DNA from 2 places in the Streptomyces sp. NPDC020983 genome. Region 1 is predicted to be linked to the other one. Evidence: riboswitches for the same ligand, from Rfam matches in the RefSeq annotation. Region 1 holds a riboswitch; the other holds the start of a gene.
What was found. A riboswitch is a leader RNA that binds a small molecule or an ion and turns the genes downstream of it on or off. The one in region 1 is predicted to bind thiamine pyrophosphate.

Region 1 (8,154 bases):
GCGCCGTCGCCCTGTCCGGAAATTCTCGAACGCACCAGGCCGGAGTCGGGTCAGCCCCTTGCCTCGCACGGGAACAGGACCAAGCACTCCACGACGAAAGATCACGAACTGCTGGTGGGGTTGGCGTTACTGACCCGCGCTCCTAGCCGCTCCGTGCCGGCCGCGTTCTGGTGTCCGGCGAGCGAGGGGTCGCCAGACGCCAGATACCAGGTGGAAGCGCATCAGGGTCGTAGCGATCGCCCTCGCCAGGTCCAGCGGCGTCCAGGGCCCGTGGGGCGGGCGCTGGAGGCTCTTAGGGGATGGAGCGCGCCCCCTCTCGGGGGCTCCCGGCGTGAGGGCCCGACGCCGGGTGGGTGAGGCACTGGCTGCCCGTTGTGGGGGCCGTTTCCGCACGTCCCAGAGCGTCCGCAGGGTGGGGTCACCAGCGTCACCCGCCTCACTTTTCGCAGGTCACCGGGTGGAGGAATCGTGGTGAGGCGCCGGGTGAAAACTCCCCCTCACCCGCGCCTCACCACGGTTCCTCACCGGGCCCCGGGCCGTCTGAGGGCCGTGCGAGGCCGGCCACCGTTGCCCGACGGTGACCGGTGACGACCCCCGCCCATCCGCTCCGAGCAGGCAACGGCGCGCGGTCTGCGACACTGGTTTGCATCATGCCTGTACCCGGAGAACTGACTTTCGCCGTGCCGCGCGGGGCCAAGAAGCCCCCGCGGCACCTCGCCGACCTCACGCCCGCCGAACGCCGGGAGGCGGTGGCCGCGCTCGGGGAGAAGCCGTTCCGGGCCAGGCAGCTGTCGCAGCACTACTTCGCGCGGTACGCCGACGACCCCGCCGCCTGGACGGACATCCCGGCCGCGGCCCGCGGCAGGCTCGCCGAGGACCTGCTGCCGGAGCTGATGACCGTGGTGCGGCACGCCTCGTGCGACGGGGGCGACACCCGCAAGACGCTGTGGCGGCTCTTCGACGGGACGCTCGTCGAGTCGGTGCTGATGCGCTACCCGGACCGCGTCACCATGTGCATCTCCTCACAGGCCGGCTGCGGCATGAACTGCCCCTTCTGCGCCACCGGCCAGGCGGGGCTGGACCGCAACCTGTCGACCGCCGAGATCGTGCACCAGATCGTGGCCGGCATGAAGTCGCTGCGCGACGGGGAGGTGCCGGGCGGACCGGCGCGGCTGTCGAACATCGTCTTCATGGGCATGGGCGAGCCGCTCGCCAACTACACGCGCGTGGTCGGCGCGATCCGCCGGCTGACCGACCCGGAGCCGGACGGCCTGGGGCTGTCGCAGCGGGGCATCACCGTCTCCACGGTGGGCCTGGTGCCCGCCATCCACCGCTTCGCCGACGAGGGCTTCAAGTGCCGCCTCGCGGTGTCCCTGCACGCCCCGGACGACGAGCTGCGCGACACCCTGGTGCCGGTCAACACCCGCTGGAAGGTGCGCGAGGTGCTGGACGCGGCCTGGCACTACGCCGACGTCTCGGGCCGCCGGGTCTCGATCGAGTACGCCCTGATCCGCGACGTCAACGACCAGGCATGGCGCGCCGACCGGCTGGGCAGGCTGCTCAGGAACCACCGGGTGCACGTCAACCTGATCCCGCTCAACCCCACGCCCGGCTCGAAGTGGACGGCCTCCCGCCCGGAGGACGAGCGGGCGTTCGTGGCAGCCCTGGAGTCGCACGGCGTGCCCGTGACCGTACGCGACACCCGTGGCCAGGAGATCGACGGCGCTTGCGGGCAGCTGGCGGCGGCGGAGCGCTGACCTGCTGCTATCGTACGGTCGGCGATCCCGCCGGCGTACGGTCACCGCAGCAGGCGGCCGCGTCCCGGCGGTCGCACAACAGAACATTCCGACAGGGGAGCGCCTGCGACGGCGCTGAGAGTGCGGCGAGTGATCCGGTGAAGGATCTCAGGCCGCAGACCCTCCCACCTGATCCGGGTCATACCGGCGTAGGGAGTCAGCACAGATGAAGACCACTGCTCTGCGTGCCGTGGGCGCGCTCGTCGCCGCCGGTGCGGCCGCGTCCGTCCTGGCCGCGTGCGGCAGCGACTCCGGCGGTGGCGGCGACAAGGCGGCGGGTTCCGGCTCGAAGACCGTCACGCTCGTCAGCCACGACTCCTTCGCGGCCTCGAAGTCCGTGCTCGCGGAGTTCACCAAGGAGACCGGCTACACCGTCAAGGTGCTGCGCGGCGGGGACGCGGGCGCGGCCGTCAACCAGGCCGTCCTCACCAAGGACCACCCGCGCGGCGACGTCTTCTTCGGCGTCGACAACACCCTGCTGTCCCGCGCCCTCGACAACGGCCTGTTCACGTCCTACACGGCCAAGGACCTCGGGCAGGTCCCCGCCGACCTGCAGCTGGACGGCTCGCGGCACCGCGTCACGCCGATCGACTCCGGCGACGTCTGCGTCAACTACGACCGGGCCTACTTCACGGCCCACCACCTGGCCCCGCCGCAGACCTTCGCCGATCTGGTCAAGCCCGCCTACAAGGACCTGCTGGTCACCGAGAACGTCTCCACGTCCTCACCCGGCCTGGCCTTCCTGCTGGGCAGCGCGGCGACCTACGGCGACACGAAGTGGCAGGACTACTGGAAGCAGCTCAAGGCCAACGGCGTCGAGGTCGTCGACAGCTGGGAGCAGGCCTACAACGACCGCTTCTCCGGCTCCTCGGCGGGCAAGCAGGCCAAGGGCGACCGGCCGCTGGTGGTCTCCTACGCCTCCAGCCCGCCCGCCGAGGTCGTCGGTGTCAGCCCCGCTCCCGCGCAGTCGCCGGTCGGCGTGGCGACCGGCACCTGCTTCCGGCAGATCGAGTTCGCCGGCCTGCTCCACAACGCGAAGAACCCCGCCGGCGGCAAGGCCCTCATCGACTTCATGCTGAGCAGGACCTTCCAGCAGGACATGCCGCTCCAGATGTACGTCGACCCGGTGCGCGGGGACGCCGTCGAGCCGCCGGTCTTCGTCAAGTACGGCGCGAAGGTCGAGCACCCCGCCACGCTGCCGCCCGACACGATCGCCGCCAAGCGCGACGAGTGGGTCCAGGCGTGGAACGGGATCGTCCTGAAGTGAGTGTGACGTGAGCGCGCCGCGGACCGCAGCCGTGCGCGGCGCGCGGCGGGACGGGGCCGACGGCTCACGCGGCCGCGCCCTGGCGGTCCGCGCCGTGCTGGCGGCGGTGCCGCTGCTCTTCTTCGCGGCCTTCTTCGGCTACCCCGTGGCGGCGATCGTCGGCCGGGGGCTGCACCAGGACGGGACCTGGCAGCTGGGCCGGATCGGCGACGTGCTGGGCGAACCGGGCATCCGGCACGTGGTGTGGTTCACCTGCTGGCAGGCCGCGGCCTCGACGGGGCTGACGCTGCTGGTGGGGCTGCCCGCCGCGTACGTGTTCGCGCGGCTGGACTTCCCCGGGCGGCGGCTGCTGCGCGCGGTCGTGACGGTGCCCTTCGTGCTGCCGACCGTGGTCGCGGGCTCGGCCTTCCTCGCGCTGCTCGGCCGCGGCGGCTTCACGGACTCGCTCCTCGGGGTGCGGCTCGACACCAGCGTGTGGGCGATCCTCGTCGCGCACGTCTTCTTCAACTTCGCCGTCGTGGTCCGTACCGTCGGCGGCCTGTGGGCGCAGCTGGACCCGGCCCAGGAGGAGGCCGCCCGGATGCTCGGCGCGGGCCGCTTCGCCGCCTGGCGCAAGGTGACGCTGCCGGCGCTCGGCCCGTCCGTGGCCGCGGCCGCGCTCATGGTGTACCTGTTCACCTTCACCTCCTTCGGCGTGATCCAGATCCTCGGCGGCCCGCTCTACTCCACCCTGGAGGTGGAGATCTACCGCCAGACGGCCGAGATCTTCGACCTTCCGGCCGCGGCCGTGCTGACCCTGCTGCAGTTCGCGGCGGTGCTGGCGATCCTCGCCCTGCACGGCTGGACGGTGCGGCGCCGCGAGTCGGCGCTGAAGCTGGTCGACCCCGCGCGTACCGCGCACCGGCCGAGCGGCGTGGCCGAACGCACCCTGCTCGGGGCCGTCCTCGCCGTCGTCGCGCTGGTCGTCCTGCTGCCGCTCGGTGTGCTCGCCGCCCGTTCGTTCGACACCCCGAGCGGCTACGGCCTGGCCTTCTACCGCGCCCTCGGGTCGGACGACGGCGGCACCTTCAGCGTCGCCCCCTGGCAGACGGTGGGCAATTCGCTGCGCTTCGCGGCGCTGGCCACCGTCATCGCCCTGGTGATCGGCGGGCTTGCCGCGGCCGCGCTGGTCCGCAGGTCCGGGCGGCTGATGCGCGGTTTCGACGCGCTGCTGATGCTGCCGCTCGGCACCTCCGCCGTCACCATCGGCTTCGGCTTCCTCATCGCCCTGGACAAGCCGCCGCTGGACCTCCGCGACTCCTGGCTGCTGGTGCCGCTCGCGCAGGCGCTGGTGGGCGCGCCCTTCGTGGTCCGCGTGATGCTGCCGGTGCTGCGGGCCGTCGACGGCCGGCTGCGGGAGGCCGCCGCGGTGCTCGGGGCCTCGCCCTGGCGGGTGTGGCGCGAGGTGGAGCTGCCCCTGGTCTCCCGCGCCGCGGGCGTCGCCGCGGGTTTCGCCTTCGCCGTCTCGCTCGGCGAGTTCGGCGCCACCGTCTTCATCGCCCGGTCCGACGACCCCACCCTGCCGGTCGCCGTCGCCCGCCTGCTGGGCCGCGCGGGGCCGATGAACTACGGCCAGGCCATGGCCCTGAGCACCGTGCTGATGGTGGTCTGCGCGACCGGCCTGCTGGTGCTGGAACGCTTCCGCCCGACGACCGCCGGGGAGCTGTGACCCGCGATGACGACCACCGATCCGACACGCAACCCTGCGGCCCCGCACGCGGCCGGCCCGTCCGGCTCCGGGGGACCTTCGCTCAAGGGCGGCGCCCTGCTGCGGCTCGACGCCGCGACCGTGCGCTTCGGGGAGCGGACCGCGCTGGACGCCGTCGACCTGGAGATCGCCGAGCACGAGATCGTCTGCGTGCTCGGGCCCAGCGGCAGCGGCAAGTCCACGCTGCTGCGGGCCGTCGCCGGGCTGCAGCGGCTGGACGCCGGTCGGGTGCTGCTGGACGGCGCCGACCAGCACGGGGTGCCGCCGCACCGGCGCGGTGTCGGGCTGATGTTCCAGGACCACCAGCTCTTCCCGCAGCGCGACGTCGGCGGCAACGTCGGCTTCGGCCCGCGCATGCACAAGGCGCCGCGCGAGCAGCGGGAGCGCCGGGTCGCCGAGCTGCTGGACCTCGTCGGGCTCCCGGGCGCGCAGGCGCGCGCTGTCGCGGAGCTGTCCGGCGGCGAGCAGCAGCGGGTCGCACTCGCCCGCGCACTGGCGCCCGAGCCACGGCTGCTCATGCTGGACGAGCCGCTCGGCCAGCTGGACCGCTCGCTGCGCGAGCGGCTGGTCGTTGAGCTGCGGCAGCTCTTCGGCCGGCTCGGCACCACCGTGCTGGCCGTCACCCACGACCAGGGCGAGGCCTTCGCGCTCGCCGACCGCGTGGTGGTCATGCGCGACGGCCGCATAGCCCAGACCGGCACACCGCTGGCGGTCTGGCAGCACCCGGCCGACGAGTTCGTCGCCCGTTTCCTGGGCTTCGACTCCGTCACCGACGCCGTCGTGACCGGCGGCACCGCCGCCACCGGCTGGGGCGCGCTGCCCGTGCCGCCCGGCACCCCGGAGGGCCGTCGCCGGCTGCTGGTCCGGCCCACCGGGGTGCGCCTGGCCGCCCCGGACGCGGCGGGCGCGCTGCGCTGCCTGGTGGTCGCCCGCACCTTCCGCGGCGGGCACGTGGCCCTGACGCTACGGCCCGAGCGCGGGCCGCAGCTGGAGGCGGAGTGCGCGCTGCGCGCCGCCCCGGCCGAGGGCGCGGAGGTCGGGGTGACCTTCGACCCGGAGGACGTCGTCGTCCTGCCCGGCTGATCCGCCCGGCTCCGGGCGGGAGGCACACGGATGGGTACCGATGAGTTTCGCCCGCCCGGACGGTCCTGTCTGCTGGAGGCGCGAGAACGCGCCGGACCGACGGACACGGACGAGAACGGAGCCCGCCATGCAGCAGAAGATCACGACGTTCCTGTGGTACGACGACCAGGCCGAGGAGGCCGCGGCCCTCTACACCTCGCTCTTCGACAACTCGCGGGTGGTCAAGGTCCAGCACTACGGCGAGGCCGGCCCCGGGACGCCGGGCAGCGTGATGATCGTCGAGTTCGAGCTGGGCGGCCAGCGCTTCCTCGCGCTCAACGGCGGCCCGGAATTCACCTTCAACGAGGCGATCTCGCTCAGCGTCGACTGCGACTCGCAGGAGGAGGTCGACCGGCTGTGGTCCGCGCTGACGGCGAACGGCGGCCAGGAGGGCCCCTGCGGCTGGCTCAAGGACCCCTTCGGCGTGTCCTGGCAGATCGTGCCCACCCGGCTCAACGAGCTGATCGGCGACCCGGACCAGAACCGGTCCCAGGCCGCCGTGAAGGCCATGCTGGGCATGAAGAAGCTGGTGGTCTCCGAGCTGGAGGCCGCTGCCGACGCCGTCTGAGCGGCCCGCCCCCTGCTCACTTCTCCGCGAGCCGCACCAGCGCGTCCGGCACCTCGGCCACCGAGTCGACCAGCGCGATGCGCCAGGCCATCGCGTGGTCCCGGGCCAGCGCGCTGAGCAGCGGCCACGCGGGCAGCTCGGTGGTCCAGTGCGCCCGGTCGACCAGCACCATGGGCGTCGGCTCGCCGCGCGAGGAGTAGTAGTTGGGAGTGGCCGCGTCGAAGATCTCCTGCACCGTCCCCGCCGCGCCGGGCAGGAAGACCACACCGGAGGTGCAGCGGGCGAGCAGGGTGTCCTCGCGGACGGAGTTGGCGAAGAACTTCGCGATGTGCGACGCGAAGGCGTTCGGCGGCTCGTGCCCGTAGAACCACGTCGGCACGCCCAGCGAGGTGCCGCCCTGCGGCCAGCGCTCGCGCACCTCGAAGGCGGTCGCCGCCCACTGGCCGACCGACGGCCGGAAGGACGGGGCACTGCCGAGCACCGCCAGCGCCTTGCCGAGCATCACGTCCTCGTGCGGGGCCGCGTACGCGCCGAAGTTCGCCGCCTCCATCGCGCCGGGGCCGCCGCCGGTCGCCACGGTCAGGCCCGCGCGGGCCAGGTCGCGGCCGAGCCGGGCGGCGCCCGCGTAGGCGTCCGTGCCGCGCTTTATCGCGTGGCCGCCCATGACGCCCACCACCCGGGCCCCGGCCAGGTGCTCGTCCAGCGCGTCGGTCACCGCGTCGTCGTGGATCGAGCGCAGCATCGAGGCCAGTATGTCGCCGCTCGCCGCGCTCCGCCGGTACCAGTCGTACGCACGGGCGTCCGGGGTGTGCTCGTAGCCCGCGGCCGCCAGGTCGGCGTACAGCTCGACCGGGCTGTACAGCGTGGCCCGGTAGGGGTTGAAGGGCAGGTGCGGGACCGGCGGGAAGACCAGCGCACCGCCGGCGCGGACGTGCGCGAGCGCCTGCGGCTCCATGAGGCAGCCGAGGAAGACCGCCTGTGTGGTGTCGGCGACCAGCAGCGCGAACGTGCGGTCCGTCAGGTCGACGGCCTGGACGCGGCATCCGGCGAACGACCCGGTCAGTGCGACCCGGTCGAACTCCTCGATCGTCTGGATCTCGCGGGCGGGCGGGGGAGTGGTCTCGGCGGGCATGGCGGCACGATAGCCCGCCGGGCCCCTCACTCCGTCACCGCGTCGCCGGTACGGTCGCGAAGGCCGCGACCACGGCCGTCAGCGGCACCGCGACGGCCAGCACCACGCCGGTGCGCAGTGCCGCCGCGCCGCGCAGCAGCGAGGGCGGCGCGCCGATCTCCCGCAGCGCCGTCGCCGACCGGGTCCGCGCGCCCGCCGCCTCCGCCAGCGCGGTGCCCGCGACGGCCAGTACGCACATCCCGACCAGGGCCATGGCGAACGTCGTCAGCGGGCCCAGGCGGTGACCGGAGGCGCGCTGCAGGTCGTGGACCGCGAGCGCGGCCGTCGCCGTCGCGCACAGCAGGCCCAGGGGCCGGCCGGTCCGGCGGGACTCCTGCTGGAGGGTCCGCCCCGCCAGCAGCCGCAGCGCGCCCGGCCGGTGCAGCGCGAGCAGCCGCCCGCACAGGTGCAGCAGGCCCGGGCCCGCCAGCACCATGCCGGCCGACGCGACCGCCCAGCCGGCCACCGTCGCCGCCGACACCG
Region 2 (8,154 bases), on a different contig from region 1:
ACCCGGCCGGCACGGCGTCCCGCACCTCCCCGGAGGCCGCGCGGTGGTCCAGCTCCCCGTCCGTCAGCTCCGCGCGCACCGCCCGCACTTCCGCGAGCAGCGCCACGGCGTCCGCCGGGCGGCCCGCCGGATCCCGGTCGGTCGCCCTGGCCACCAGCGCGTCCAGTGACGGCGCGAGCCCCGGCACGGCGGCGGAGGGCGGCGGCACATCCTCGTTGAGCCGCTGGACGATGACCTCCATCGCGGTGTCGCCCTCGTACGGCTTCGCGCCGGTCAGCATCTCGTACAGCATCACGCCGCACGCGTACACATCCGTCCGCTCGTCCACGTGGCCGTGGCCGATCTGCTCGGGCGCCAGGTACGACACCGTGCCGAGCAGCGCGCCCGAGCTGCTCGTCTGCGCGTCCACACCCCTGACCAGGCCGAAGTCGGCGACCTTGACCCGGCCCGCGTCGCCGATCAGGACGTTCTCCGGCTTGGCGTCGCGGTGCACGAGCCCGGCGCGGTGCGCCGCCCCCAGCGCCGCGAGCACCGGCTCCAGCACGTCCAGCGCCGCCCGCGGGGTGAGCGCGCCGCGCTCGCGCAGCACGTCCCGCAGCGTGCAGCCCGCGACGTACTCCATGGCCAGGTACACGTACGTGCCGTCCGTGCCCTGGTCGAAGACGCCCACGACGTTCGGGTGCGACAGCCGTGCCACGGCCTTCGCCTCGCGGATGAACCGCTCCACGAAGCCGCCGTCCGCCGCCAGCCCGGGGTGCATGACCTTCAGTGCCAGTACCCGGTCGAGCCGGGTGTCCAGGGCGCGGTAGACCGTGGCCATCCCGCCGACGGCGATCCGGGCCTCGACCCGGTAACGCCCGTCCAGCGTCTGCCCGACCAGCGGATCCTGCACGGTGGTGTCCACGACGCCCGATTCTACGAGCCGGGTACGACGCCGGTCCCCGTTCGCCGCGGCACTGTGGCGATGCCGTGGCGAACGCCGCCAAACCGTGACCATCGGCGCCACCCGGGAGCGGCCGCCGCGCCCCCCGGGGGCGCGCTGCCGGACCGGCGTCCGGCGGCGCGGCGTGATCAGAACGCCGGCCGCTCCGGATCCAGGTCGGCGACGCCCTCCGTGGGGGAGGAGGCCAGGGCGTGGTGGCGGCGCGGGATGCGGCCGGCGTGGTGGGCGAGGCGGCCGGCGGTGACCGCGTGGCGCATCGCCTCGGCCATGACCGCGGGGTGCTGGGCCCGGGTCACGGCGGAGGCCAGCATCACGGCGGCGCAGCCGAGTTCCATCGCGAGGGCGACGTCGGAGGCGGTGCCCGCGCCCGCGTCCAGGATGACGGGGACGCCCGCGCGCTCGGTGATCAGCCGGAAGTTGTGCGGGTTGCGGATGCCCAGACCCGAGCCGATGGGGGAGCCCAGCGGCATGACCGCCGCGCAGCCGACGTCCTCCAGCTTCCGCGCCAGCACCGGGTCGTCGCTGGTGTACGGCAGCACCGTGAAGCCGTCGTCGACCAGCACCTCGGCGGCGTCCAGCAGCTCGACCGGGTCGGGCAGCAACGTCCGCTCGTCCGCGATGACTTCGAGCTTGATCCAGTCCGTGCCCAGCGCCTCCCGCGCGAGCCGCGCGGTCAGGACCGCCTCGCCGGCCGTGAAGCAGCCCGCGGTGTTGGGCAGCACCCGGATGCCGAGCCGGGCGAGCACCGACAGCACGGAGCCCTGCGTGGTCGGGTCCAGGCGGCGCATCGCCACCGTGGTCAGCTCCGTGCCGGACGCGACGAGCGCGTGCTCCAGCACGTCGAGGCTGGGCGCCCCGCCCGTCCCCATGATCAGCCGCGAGCCGAACGCGACGCCGCCGATGAGCAGCGGGTCGGCTGCCGGGGGTGCCGCCGCCGCGGGTGCCGTCGTCGTCATGGCTCAGCCTCCCTGGACCGCGGTGAGCACCTCGACGCGGTCGCCGTCGGACAGCGGGGTCGACGACCAGCGGGTCCGCGGGACGACCGTCTCGTTGAGCGCCGCGGCCACACCCGAGGGCGCGGTGGTCAGCGCCGCGACCAGGGCGTCCAGGGCGACGGGAGCCTCCAGCTCGCGGGCCCGGCCGTTGACGTGCACGGTGATCCGCGCGCCGTCCGGCGTACGCGTGGCGCTCATACGTTCAGCTCCTGGTAGGTCCGCGGCTCCCGGGCGGTGAACCGCTGCGCCCCGAACGCCGCCGCGTACGGCGGGAGTTCCCCGTCCTGCGAGGTCAGTACCGCCGCCATGGCATCGCCGGTGACCGGCGTGAGCAGCACCCCGTTCCTGTGGTGGCCGGTCGCGAACAGCAGCCCGTCCAGCGCGGTGCGGCCCAGCAGCGGGGCGTTGTCCGGCGAGCCGGGGCGCAGGCCCGCGAGCGTCTCGGTGAGCGGCAGCTCCGTGATGCCGGGCACCAGCTCGTGCGCGTCCCGTAGGAGCTCGTAGACCCCGCCGGCCGTCACCGTGGTGTCCCAGCCGAACTCCTCGCTCGTCGCACCGAGCACCAGCTCCCCGTTGTCGCGTGGCACCAGGTACACATGGCTGCCGCGGACCACCGCGCGGACCGTACGCGACAGGAACGGCGCGTGCGACGCCGGGATGCGCAGCCGCAGGATCTGGCCCTTCACCGGGCGCACGGGCGGCAGCAGCTCCGCCGGTATGCCGTCGATCCGGCCGCTCTCGCTGCCCGCGGCCAGCACGGTCTGGCCGGCGGCCACCGCCGTGCCGTCCGCCAGCACCGCACCCGTCACCCGGCCCGCCGCCGACTCGACCCGCGCGGCGCGCGACCGCAGGAACACCACGCCCGCCAGCTCCGCCGCCCGCAGCAGGGCCGCCGCCAGCCGCCGCGGATCGACCTGGTGGTCACCGTCCACCCGCAGGCCGCCGCGCACACCGGGCGCGAGCATCGGCTCCAGACGGCGGCACTCACGGCCCGTCAGCCAGCGCGAGTCCAGGCCCAGCGCCGTCTGGAAGGCGTGCAGGTCGCGCAACTGGGCGCGGTCGTCGGCGTCCAGCGCCACCGCGAGAGTGCCGCAGCGGCGGTAGCCGGTGTCCAGCCCCGTCGCCTCCGTCAGCTCCTCGGCGAAGTCCGCGTAGCGGGCGGCGGAGGCGAGGTTCAGCTCGAGCAGCGCCTGCTCCCCGTACTGCAGTTCCGTGACGGCCGCGAGCATGCCCGCTGCCACGTGGGCGGCTCCGCCGCCGGGGGCGGGGTCGGCGACGGCCGTCCGCAGGCCGCGCTGGGCCGCGCGCCAGGCGGTGGCGAGGCCGATGATGCCGCCGCCGATCACCAGTACGTCGGTTTGCGTCCGCATGGACGTCAGCTCCTCCCTTCGCCGGAATGACCCGGATCAGGTTCCTACGGTCGGCGGCGACCAGCCGCCCTCTCAGCCCGGTCCACCGGGCTCCCGCGAGTCCACTCGGGGTTCACCCTATCTCGCGCCGGAGGCGCACCGGGGGGCGCGCCGGGGGTGCACGGTGCGGGGGGGGCCGCGGGCCCCATGGCGGTGGGGTGTTCGCGGCGCACCCCGCGCCCCTGGGGGGCTGCTTGCGGTGGGGGTTCGCCGTTCCGCCGGTGGTGGGTTGCTCGCGCGGTTCCTCGCGTCCCTGGGGGGTGCGGCTTGGGGTGGGCGGTTCGCCGTTCCGCCGGTGGTGGGTTGCTCGCGCAGTTCCTCGCGCCCCTGAGGGGGTGCCGCTTGCGGTGGGTGGTTCGCCGTTCTGCCGGTGGGGGCTGGTCGCGCAGTTCCTCGCGCCCCTGGGTTGCCCGGCGGGGCATCGCGCTGTCTGTGCGGGGGTGGGTCGGGTGCCACTCCGGGGGTACCTCCTCGGAATGCGCGTCTGACCTCTCCCTTGTCCGGTGGGGGAGTGGGTGCGCATTCCTGCGGGGGCACCCCCGGATCGTCCCCCTCCCGGGGACTCGTGGGCGGCTGCCTGCCGGTGGGGGTGAAGTCTTTGAGGGACTGCGGTTCGCCCCCGACGGCGAGTGCGCCCCACAGGTGGACAGAAGTTGTCGCAATCACCTGCACGGGTGGTGGGGGTGGGAACACCCCGCGCCGCCAGGCGCGGGAAACCCCCGCGGCGGGTCAGCCGCCCACGCACCCCGGGCGGCCACCGCCCGAACGCAGCGCCGCCAGGCGCGGGCACCCCCCGCGGCGGGACAGCCGCCCACGCACGGGCAGGCGGGCACCGCCCGGAGCGGCGCCGCCAGGCGCGGGCACCCCCGCGGCGGCGGGGGAGCCGCCAACGCACCGGCAGGCGGGCACCGCCCGAACGCGGCGCCCGCAGGTGCGGGCCCTCCGGCGGGGAAGCGGCAAGCCCCGTTGCCGGCGGCACGCCACCGGCGGCGGCCGGGGGGCGCTACGGTGAGGTGGTGAGCGACCGCACCGGGAGATTCGTGATCGTCGGGGCCGGCATGGCCGGCGTGCAGACCGCCGTGGCCCTCAGAGAGCTCGGCTCGGCGGACGGGATCACGCTGATCGGCGACGAACCGCACCCGCCGTACGACCGTCCGCCGCTGTCGAAGGCGGTGCTGCTGGGGGGTCCGGCGGGGGGTGATGTCACCTTCGACGTGGATTTCGACGCCCTGGGGGTGGATCTGCGGCTGGGGGTGCGGGCGCAGGCGCTGCGGGTGGCGCAGCGCGAGGTGGTGACGGACGCGGGCGCGGTGCCGTACGACCGGCTGGTCGTGGCGACGGGGGCGTACCCGGTGGCGCTGCCGGGGACGGCGGGGCTGCCCGGGGTGCACCTGCTGCGGACGCTGGACGACGCCGCGGAGTTGCGGCCGGTGCTGGAGGCGGGGCAGGACGTGGTGGTGGTGGGGGCGGGCTGGATCGGCGCGGAGTTCGCGACGGCGGCCCGCCAGGCGGGGTGCACGGTGACGGTGGTGGAGGCGGCGGACCGCCCGCTGGCGGGGGCGCTGCCGGCGGTGGTGACGGCGCACATGCGGACCTGGTACGAGGCGGCGGGGGTGGAGCTGCGGACGGGGACGCCGGTGGCGCAGCTGGAGCCGGGCGCGGTGGTGCTCGCGGACGGCAGCCGGATTCCGGCGGAGGCCGTGGTGGTGGGGATCGGGGCGCGTCCGCAGACGGGCTGGCTGGCCGGCGCGGGGGTCGAACTGGGGGCGGACGGCGCGGTGGTGGCCGACGACCGGCTGCGGACGACCGCGCCCGGCGTGTTCGCGGTGGGCGACTGCGCGTCCTTCCCCTCGGCGCGTTACGGGGAGCGGCTGCTGATCCACCACTGGGACAACGCCCTGCAGGGCCCGCGGACGACCGCGGCGAACATGCTGGGCGGCGACGAGGTGTACGACCCGGTGCCGTACTTCTGGTCGGAGCAGTTCGGGCGCTTCGTGCAGTACGCCGGGCACCACGACGACGCGGCCGACACGCTGCTGCTGCGCGGCGACCCGGCGTCGGAGGCGTGGTCGGCGTGCTGGTTGCGCGGGGAGCGGCTCGCGGCGGTGCTCACGGTGGGCCGGCCGCGGGATCTGGCCCAGGCGCGCAAGCTGATCGCCCGCTCGGCGTCGGTGGATCCCGCGCTGGCCGCGGATCCGGCGGTCCCGCTGACGGCGGCGGCGCGGTAGGCGGAACGGCCCATGCGGCGGGGGCGCCCCGCAGCGCTTGTCGGTGGCAGGTGGCAGGCTTGTCCCGTGACTGTTTTCTCGTCAGTTGACGCACATATCGACGCGCTCGTCCCCGATTGGCTCACCCTCCCCGAGGTCGCCGACCGGCTGGGGCTCGACGTGACCCGTATCCGCCCGCTCATCAAGGAAGGGCAATTGCTCGCGGTCCGCCGCGGGGAGAACAGGGTGCTGATGGTGCCTGCCGCCTTCATCGGCGAGGGCAAGATCATCAAGGGCCTGTTCGGCACCCTGACCGTCCTGAAGGACGACGGGTTCTCCGACGAGGAGGCCCTGGAATGGCTCTTCACGCCCGATGAGACCCTGCCCGGCACCCCCGCGCAGGCACTGCGGGAGAATCGCGGGACCGAGGTGAAGCGCCGCGCCCAGGCGCTCGCCGTGTAGACCCGCGGCGACCGTCCGCCGCCCGCCCCGGGGGAGCCGCCCGTATGACCAGCAGCACGGCACGCGAACGGCTGGCGGACGCCCGGCTGTACCTGTGCACCGACGCCCGGCAGGAGCGCGGCGATCTCGCGGAGTTCGCCGACGCCGCGCTGGCGGGCGGGGTGGACGTGATCCAGCTGCGGCAGAAGGGCATCGAGGCCCGCGAGGAGCTGGCGGCCCTCGCGGTCCTCGCGGACGCGTGCCGGCGGCACGGGCGGCTGCTCGCCGTCAACGACCGGGCCGACGTGGCGCACGCGGCGGGGGCGGACGTCCTGCACCTGGGGCAGGGCGATCTGCCGGTGCCCGCCGCGCGCGCCCTGCTCGGCGAGGGCGTGCTGATCGGCCGCTCCTGCCATGCCGAGGCGGAGGCGGCCGCGGCGGCCGTGCAGCCGGGCGCGGACTACTTCTGCACCGGCCCGGTGTGGCCGACGCCGACCAAGCCGGGCCGCCCGGCCCCCGGCCTGGACCTGGTGCGGTACGCCGCGGGGCTCGGTACGGACCGGCCGTGGTTCGCGATCGGGGGCATCGACGCGGGCAACGTCGGCGAGGTGCTGGCGGCGGGCGCGCGGCGGATCGTGGTGGTCCGGGCGATCACCGAGGCCGCGGATCCGTACGAGGCCGCCCGGGGGCTCGCGGGAGCGGTACGCGCGGCGGTGGGGGCCTGACGGCGGGGGCCGCGTCAGCGCCGGTCCTGGGGGGCTGTCCACAGGGTGGACGGGAAACGGTCTTATGCGGACATATTACCCGTTCTGGTGACGCTCGGTCGCCGACCGCGGTTAGCCTGCACTCATGGCCCTGGGAACCCCGTCCACGCGCACGGACCGAGCGACCACCATCCGTGAGCTGCTCGCGTCCGGACACCGCTCGTACTCCTTCGAGTTCGCCGCGCCCAAGACGGAGAAGGGCGAGCGGACGCTGTGGAACGCGATCCGGCGCATCGAGGCGGTGCAGCCGACCTTCGTGTCGGTCACCTACGGCGCCGGCGGCTCCTCCCGCGAGGGCACGGTCCGCGCCACCGACCGGATCGTCTCCGACACCACGCTGACCCCGTGCGCGCACCTGACCGCGGTGAACCACTCGGTCGCCGAGCTGCGCAACATCATCGGCCAGTACGCCGACGCCGGGATCCGCAACATCCTCGCCGTGCGCGGCGACCCGCCCGGCGACCCGATGGGCGAGTGGGTCCCGCACCCGCAGGGCCTGACGTACGCGGCCGAGCTGGTGCGGCTCATCAAGGAATCCGGCGACTTCTGCGTGGGCGTCGCCGCCTTCACCGAGAAGCACCCGCGCTCGACGGACCAGGCCGCCGACACCCGGCACTTCCTCGACAAGTGCCGCGCGGGCGCGGACTTCGCCATCACCCAGATGTTCTTCGACGCCGACGACTACCTGAGGCTGCGCGACCGGGTCGACGCGGCGGGGTGCAGCACCCCGATCATCCCCGAGATCATGCCGGTGACGAACGCGCGGCAGATCGCGCGCTTCGCACAGCTCGGCAACGCCCCCTTCCCCTCCCGCGTCGCCGACCGCATCCTTGCGGTGCAGGACGACCCGGCGGCGGTGCGGGCGATCGGCATCGAGTTCGCCACCGAGATGTGCCACCGGCTGATGGCCGAGGACATCCCGGGGCTCCACTTCATTACTCTTAACCACTCCACCGCATCGCTGGAGATCTACGAGAATCTGGGACTGCACCAGCGGGCGTAGCCACGCCCGCGGCGGCTCCCCGGTGAGGAAGTGGGCCCCATGGGCTTCTCGGTGCTCTACGTCGCCTTCGGCATCGTCGCGCTGTGGCTGCTGGGCGAGGTGCTGCTCCAGTACAAGGCGCGGCTGCGCTGGCGTGCGCTGGCCTTCGCCGGTTTCACGGGGGTCGTCGCCGGGGTCGCGATGCGGGAGCCGCTGCTGATCATGGCGGGCGCGATCGCGTTCGGCATCGGGCAGGCCCAGGTCACGCTGTCGTACAAGCGGGGCTTCGCCGCGGGCTGGGCGCTGCGCGGCGGCCCGCTGGCCGACCGGCTGCGCGGCGGCGGACGCCCGGCTCCGCGCAGCGGGCCCAGGCTGGAGGTCGGGCCGGTCGAGGCGGACGGCTTCGGCGGCAC

Region 2: linked by a shared signal. The riboswitch ahead of thiO (glycine oxidase ThiO) and the one ahead of ACH4SE_RS14650 (thiamine ABC transporter substrate binding subunit) in region 1 are both predicted to bind thiamine pyrophosphate.

What each region holds. Positions count from the first base shown of each region.
Region 1 covers NZ_JBIRRA010000006.1:74,282-82,435, reverse strand. Annotated here, with positions in the region: gene rlmN (23S rRNA (adenine(2503)-C(2))-methyltransferase RlmN) at 651-1,757, shown strand; TPP riboswitch at 1,841-1,969, shown strand; gene ACH4SE_RS14650 (thiamine ABC transporter substrate binding subunit) at 1,963-3,063, shown strand; gene ACH4SE_RS14645 (ABC transporter permease) at 3,095-4,771, shown strand; gene ACH4SE_RS14640 (ABC transporter ATP-binding protein) at 4,868-5,893, shown strand; gene ACH4SE_RS14635 (VOC family protein) at 6,021-6,500, shown strand; gene ACH4SE_RS14630 (LOG family protein) at 6,517-7,632, opposite strand; gene ACH4SE_RS14625 (hypothetical protein) at 7,667-8,154, opposite strand, start outside.
Region 2 covers NZ_JBIRRA010000010.1:294,264-302,417, forward strand. Annotated here, with positions in the region: gene pknB (Stk1 family PASTA domain-containing Ser/Thr kinase) at 1-904, opposite strand, end outside; gene ACH4SE_RS24005 (thiazole synthase) at 1,072-1,899, opposite strand; gene thiS (sulfur carrier protein ThiS) at 1,903-2,136, opposite strand; gene thiO (glycine oxidase ThiO) at 2,133-3,308, opposite strand; TPP riboswitch at 3,305-3,415, opposite strand; gene ACH4SE_RS24020 (NAD(P)/FAD-dependent oxidoreductase) at 4,364-5,575, shown strand; gene ACH4SE_RS24025 (Rv2175c family DNA-binding protein) at 5,642-6,016, shown strand; gene thiE (thiamine phosphate synthase) at 6,061-6,720, shown strand; gene metF (methylenetetrahydrofolate reductase [NAD(P)H]) at 6,845-7,762, shown strand; gene ACH4SE_RS24040 (hypothetical protein) at 7,802-8,154, shown strand, end outside.